2 linked regions of the Flammeovirga agarivorans genome follow. The main gene of each other region encodes a partner of the protein of the gene in region 2 in a complex. Links are inferred from orthologs where the notes say so. Each region holds a gene or a part of one and is shown on either strand. Other genes may lie near its edges.

Region 1 (3,273 bases), on a different replicon or contig from region 2:
AAATCGTTTTACCAGTAGGTAAAGAGGTGGAATTGAAGATTAGAGCAATTGATGTAATTCACTCTGTATTCTTACCTCACTTTAGAGTGAAGATGGATGCCGTGCCAGGTATGCCAACACGCTTTAAGTTTACTCCAACAATTACTACTGAGGAGATGCGTAAGAAAACTAACAATGCTAAATTTAATTACGAATTAGCTTGTACAGAAGTTTGTGGATACGGTCACTTTGGTATGCGTAAGATTGTTAAGATCGTAACGCAAAAGGAGTATGATGCTTGGTTACAAAAGCAAAAGCCTTGGTTAGAGAAAAATCCTGACTATATGGCTGAGTGGGAAGCTAAGAAGTCGAAAGATAGCGTAGCTCAAGCAAACTAAATTTAGATACAACGAAATAACTATAAAGAATCATAGACATGGCAAGCGTAGTATTAGACGTAGAACATAACGCAGTGGGTCATGATGATCACCATGATCACCATGGCAATTTCTGGACAAACTATGTGTTCTCTTACGACCATAAAGTAATTGCTAAACAATACCTTATTTCAGGTATTCTTTGGGCCATCATTGGTGGTGGTTTATCATTATTATTCCGTATTCAGTTAGGTTTCCCGGAAGCTAACTTAGAGTGGTTAAGACCTCTTTTAGGTGATTGGATCACTGAGTCTGGTAAAATGGATACAACTTTTTATTTAGCTGCAGTAACGATGCATGGTACCATTATGGTATTCTTCGTATTAACAGCTGGATTAAGTGGTACTTTCTCCAACTTCTTGATTCCTTTACAAATTGGTGCTCGTGATATGGCATCAGGATTTATGAACATGTTATCGTACTGGTTATTTGCACTAGCATCAGTAATCATGTTAGCATCATTGTTCATCTCTACAGGTCCTGCTTCTGGTGGTTGGGTAATTTATCCTCCATTATCAGCATTACCTCAAGCAGTATCAGGTTCTGGTACAGGTATGACATTATGGTTAGTGTCAATGGTATTCTTTATTGCATCGTCATTATTAGGATCTATCAACTATATCGCAACGACAATTAACTTGAGAGCTGCAGGTATGTCATTTGCAAAGCTTCCTCTTACTATCTGGTCGTTCTTTATTACAGCGATCATCGGTGTGTTATCGTTCCCTGTACTTTTTGCAGCAGCACTTTTATTAGTGTTTGATCGTAGTTTTGGTACTTCTTTCTATTTATCTGACATTTATATCCAAGGTGAGTTATTATCTCATTCAGGTGGTAGCCCAATCTTATTCCAACACTTATTCTGGTTCTTAGGTCACCCTGAGGTATATATCGTATTATTACCAGCCTTAGGTTTAACTTCAGAAGTTATTTCTACAAACTCAAGAAAGCCTATCTTTGGTTACAGAGCGATGATTGGTTCAATGTTAGGTATTGCGTTCCTTTCATTTATTGTATGGGCACACCACATGTTCGTATCTGGTATGAACCCATTCTTAGGAACGATCTTTATGTTCTTGACGCTGATTATTGCAGTTCCATCTGCGGTAAAGGCATTCAACTATATCACAACATTATTTAGAGGTAATATCGTATTTACTCCAGCAATGTTGTTCTCAATTGGTTTAGTATCATTATTTATCTCAGGTGGTGTAACAGGTATTATCCTTGGTAACTCTGCTTTAGATATCCAACTTCATGATACTTACTTTGTAGTAGCTCACTTCCACTTAGTAATGGGTTCTGCAGCATTCTTTGGTATGATGGCTGGTGTTTACCACTGGTTCCCAAAAATGTTTGGTAGAATGATGAATACAGCTTTAGGTTATGTTCACTTCTGGTTAACGTTCTTAGGTGCTTATATGGTATTCTTCCCAATGCACTACATTGGTATCGCAGGTTTCCCAAGAAGATACTACTCATTCACAAACTTCGATGCGTTCTCAACTTTTGCTGATTTAAATACTTTTATTTCAATTGCAGCGATTGTTACAGTAACAGGTCAATTTATTTTCGTATTCAACTTCTTCTGGAGTATGTTTAGAGGTAGAATTGCTCCATTGAACCCATGGAAGTCTAATACATTAGAGTGGACAACTCCAAGAGTTCCTGGTCACGGTAACTGGCCTGGTCCACTTCCAGTTGTATATCGTTGGCCATACGATTATTCTAAGCCAGGTGCTGAGGATGATGGTTATGGTGACTTTATTCCACAAACTGTTCCTTTCTCTAAAACAAAAGCTTCAAATACACCTGAAGAAGGTCGTTTAGCTGAGTTAGAAGGTGAATTCCAAGATCTTGCTGATCACAGAGAAAAGAACCCTTTCATTTAATAGACTTTAAGTTTATTTATATAAATACTTTTATCAGAAGTATCTTAAACCCTACTATTTGGTAGGGTTTTTTTTATATATTTACTTAAATAATCAATCAAAGAAATGACTGTTATTCGCCAATTATCCTTATTCATATTTTTTCTTGTGGTTCTTTTATCTTGTTCTCAAAATGATTTTCAAGGACCAAATTTTTCTGATGGAAGCCAATATTATCCAATAGAAGAAGGGTGGTACATTACGTATGAGATAGATAGTATTCTGATTGATCAAGATAGTTCAGACCGAGATGATGGCATTATCTATGAAAATTCAATCCAATTGATGGAAAGAATAGATAAGCCTTATGAAGACGGGTTTGGTCATACTAACCATCGATTACAACGCTATAAAAGGAGTGATGAAAATCAAGAGTGGGTTTTGGATTCCGTTTGGGCAGTTACTTATAGAGACAATAACATTATCAGGTACGAGAATGGTATTCCCTATATTAAGTTAGTTAACCCTATTTACGATAGGCTTCAATGGGATCAAAATGCGTTCAATAACCAAGGTTCGACAAGTCCTTCAGGTTTTGATTTAAGATATACTGCTAAATCTATTGGTAGGTTCTTCGCTTTTGATGATAAGAATTTTACAAATACAGCTCAGATTACAGAGATTGATATTGAAAATGAAGTCACTAAATCTGAGGAGAAAAAGAATGTAGTTTACGCGAAAGATATTGGTAAAGTCTATTCTGAATATAGAGATGTCAAGAGGAAGTACTATGAATTACGTAGTGATGATGCAGAACTCTTAGGTAATCCATATTGTCAGGCGGAGAATATAAATAAAGAGGTGATTACTTTAGGAAATGGACAACGAGTGAGAAACCCATTTTTTGGTAATGATCCTTGTGAAGCTAACCCAATATATTACGAGACTATAGAAGGGGATACCGATGAAGAAAAACAAGCAAATAT
Region 2 (3,718 bases):
AAGCAAAATATGTGAAAGTAACAAAACTATATATACTGTTCTAGAAGTAGCAACTGCTGCAGCCTCTTCAGCAGATAATACTCCATCATGATTAACATCTCCAAAAATAGTATGACCACCTTGGAAATGGTAAATAACATATGAAACAAGGAATATAGAACCTAAAGCAAATGCGATATACATCATTAGCCTATGTAACTCTACATTACCTCTTTTAACAAAGATAAAACCTAATAATAATGCAAAAGCACTTGCTGCATTAATTACTGCATTTAAATGAGGTAAGAAGGAAACATCCAAATCACCTAATTTACCAGTTTGAGGTATAAACAGTAATAGTGCAACAACAATTGGAATAAGAACAGATACAACCCCAATAATAATTAAAGGCAGCTTATCTTCTCTCTTTTGTTCTAATGTGTTCATTTTATATTGAATTCAATAGTAGATTTTATTCTTCTTTTAACAGTAAAGATATTTCAGTAAGTAACCTCTTTACATCATCTTGGTCTGTTCCGCTGTAGAAACCTCTAATTCTACTGTGTTTATCCACCAAAATTAATTTATCGCTATGTGATAATGAAGGTTGACCTCCTAGCGCTACTTCTTTTGCCGTGATATAGTAACCACATTGACCTAAATCCATGATGGTTTTCTTATCTCCAGTAAGTAGTGTCCACATATCTTTATTGATATTATTCTTTTCCGCATACTCTGATAACACTTTTGGTGTATCATATGTTGGATCAATAGAAAAAGAAACTAGTTTTAATTGATCTTCATCTTTGAATCTTTCTTGCACTCTAAGAAGGCTTGATGTCATCGCCTTACAAATATCAGGGCAAGTTGTAAAGAAGAAGTCTGCCACATAGATGTGACCTTCTAAATTTTTATTGGTAAAAGTTTGATCGTCTTGATTGGTAAATGAGAAATCTGGAATTCTATGAACACCATCCACTTCATTGGGAGTGCAGTTCACTGATTTCAGGTTATAAACTTCTAAAGTTTCTTCTGAATTCTGTAAACTATATTCATTCGTTCCAAAGTTTTTAAGGAAGAAGAAAATAACTAAAGGTATTCCAATTAAGGTGAACAAGAATACCCACTTCTTAATATTAGGTTTGTTCATTATATGATATTATAAAAAATGGTTTGATCTCTACAAAGTTGAAGAAATCAAACCATTATATTTCAATAATTCTCAAAAATTTGAGATTACCAATTTAGAAATGCATCTAAGATGGCTTGACCTTCTACGAAAAGTGCTACACAAAGCCACACTAGGAAAAGCATTGGGAATAAAATCACAAACTTTAATAAGCTTGTTTCATGTCCTAAGTGCATAAATTCCATAATGATGTAACCCGCCTTAACGATAGTAAGGGCAACAAATAATATGTTTAATATAAATCTTGACGAACCGTCAGGCCATGCAAATGCCAAAGCAAATTCTACAAGAGTTACAGCTGCAAGAATGATAGTTACTTTTAAAACCGTCTTCATTTTTGCTGCCTTGATTTCTTCTGGTGTCATTGAAGCATCAAAATGTGCCATAATAGTAATGTTTTGAAGTTATGGAATGAAAAAGTACTAAACTAAGTAGAAGAATGTAAATACGAATACCCACACTAAATCTACAAAGTGCCAGTATAATCCACCTTTCTCAATCATTTCATACGTACCTCTTTTTTCGTAAGTACCCATCACAACGTTATAGAAAATAACGATGTTTAGAATTACACCTGAAGTTACGTGAAGACCGTGGAAACCTGTAATAAAGAAGAAGAAATCAGCAAATAACTGAGGTCCATATTGATTCTCATGCAAGTTAGCACCGAAAATACGAACACCGTCACGTAAAACTCCTTCGTCAGTACCGTGAATAAAGTGAGACCATTCCCAAGCTTGACAACCTAAGAAAGTAACACCACCAACGATAGTCCAAAGCATCCATTTCTCTACTTCTTTCTGAGACTTTCTCTCTCCTGCTTCAACGGCTAATACCATTGTTACCGAAGATAAGATAAGAATGAAGGTCATTAAACCAACAAAACCTAGTGGCACATCTACTCCATGTAAACCAGGGAAAGCATTAAATACTTTTTCTGGAATTGGCCAATAGAAATTTTCAGAACTTGTTGCGAAAGTGAATTCAGAGTAAGCTCCTTCGTAAGCTGGGTGCATGTAACGAACCACGCCGTATGCAATCAATAGTGATGCAAATGTAAATGCATCCGAAACTAAGAAAAACCACATCATCAGCTTTCCATAGCTTGCCTTCATTGGTCTCTCAGCGCCGTCCCAAATACTTCTTTTGGGTGTTGTCAATGTTGTAGATGACGACATAAAGATTGGATGTTATAAAAATTATAGTGTCTGTTTGAACTTTATTTTACACAAATTAATAGTCGATTATTAACAAAAACAACTATTTGGTGACTTTTGTGCTATTTTTTTATGACGAATATCACTATTTATCTATTAAGTAACATAAAGACAAATAGATAGATCCATAGTGCATCTAAGAAGTGCCAGTAGTTTGCTACCATCTCCATTCTAACAATAGTCCCAGAATGAATCTTACCTCTTAGAGAAGCTCCAAGAATAATAAATACATATATCACCGCACTGACAATGTGAACCCCATGTAGTCCAGTTAATACATATACAAATGAACCAGAAGGATTACCCACAAAATAGACATTCATTTCTACAAGGTGTTCCCATCCTACGAATTGAAGTACTAAGAAGATAAAACCTAGAACTGATGTTATGATCATACCTTTCTTTAGTTGTCCCATATCATCTTTCTTGGCACCTAAATAAGCCCAATGCATTGTACCACTACTCAACAGGATAACAACTGTACTTACATATAAAATATTAGGCAAAGCAAACTGAGTCCAGTTACCTTCTGCTTGTCTTACGATATATGCACTTGTTAATGCAGCGAAAATCATCACAACACTAACAATAAACAACCACATCGCAAATTTCTTTGGATGCATACTTGTTGGTTTCTTTGGAGCATTGCTCACTGACATATTCGTTCTCATTATATTTTATCGAATAAATAAACTAATTGTACAATGGGTAGATAAATAAAAGAAGTAAACATAATCTTCAATGCTGATTTATCTGTTTTATCCTTCATCAAACCAAATGTTTGAAATAAGAATGCTGCACCTGCTAATGCTGCTATTAAACCAGACCACATCCCTGTCATGCCATACTGAGTAGGTAAAAAGCCAATAGGGATTAAAAACATTGTATAAATTGAAATCTGAACAGCAGTGTTCACATCTTTTTTTCCGTTAAAAGGCAACATTTTGAAGCCTGCTTTTTTGTAGTCTGTATCTGCCACCCATGCAATTGCCCAGAAGTGAGGGAATTGCCACATAAATTGTAAGGCAAATAGAACCAAACCTTCAATACCGATTTCACCAGTAGCGGCCACCCATCCAATTAACGGAGGAAAACCACCCGGAAATGCTCCTACTAATACAGATAACGGAGTAATTCTTTTTAAAGGTGTATAAACAAAAGCATATAGTACTAGCGATAGCACTGATAAAAGTGCTGCATAGACATTCACATAATATACCAAGAATGTAGCACCAACAACAGCTAAAAGTAAAGCATATAAACCCGCTTCTTTTCTGGAGATTATACCCAATGGAAGTGGCCTACCTTTAGTCCTTTTCATCATCTTATCGTG

What was found. The genes of interacting proteins can lie anywhere in the genome.
Region 1: the proteins of HGP29_RS14015 (region 2) and HGP29_RS23690 are in contact, whole or in part, in a solved structure (PDB 7CUB), measured with the Escherichia coli proteins. The link is inferred for Flammeovirga agarivorans from one-to-one orthologs.

The regions. Positions count from the first base shown.
Region 1 is NZ_JABAIL010000010.1:160,663-163,935, reverse strand. The notes cover bases 1-2,861. They hold HGP29_RS23690 (cytochrome c oxidase subunit I), read left to right. Parts: upstream 1-415; coding sequence 416-2,308; downstream 2,309-2,861. Other genes in these bases: HGP29_RS23685 (hypothetical protein), read left to right, coding at 2,414-2,861; HGP29_RS23695 (cytochrome c oxidase subunit II), read left to right, coding at 1-377. Also shown: more of HGP29_RS23685, read left to right, coding at 2,862-3,273. UniProt on the Escherichia coli protein: Cytochrome bo(3) ubiquinol oxidase is the terminal enzyme in the aerobic respiratory chain of E.coli that predominates when cells are grown at high aeration.
Region 2 is NZ_JABAIL010000004.1:259,644-263,361, reverse strand. The notes cover bases 469-3,362. They hold HGP29_RS14015 (cytochrome c oxidase subunit 3), read right to left. Parts: upstream 2,347-3,362; coding sequence 1,591-2,346; downstream 469-1,590. Other genes in these bases: cyoE (heme o synthase), read right to left, coding at 3,056-3,362; HGP29_RS14010 (cytochrome c oxidase subunit 3), read right to left, coding at 2,475-3,056; HGP29_RS14020 (cytochrome C oxidase subunit IV family protein), read right to left, coding at 1,216-1,554; HGP29_RS14025 (SCO family protein), read right to left, coding at 469-1,129. In the rest of the region: HGP29_RS14030 (DUF420 domain-containing protein), read right to left, coding at 1-426; more of HGP29_RS14025, read right to left, coding at 452-468; more of cyoE, read right to left, coding at 3,363-3,718. UniProt on the Escherichia coli protein: Cytochrome bo(3) ubiquinol terminal oxidase is the component of the aerobic respiratory chain of E.coli that predominates when cells are grown at high aeration.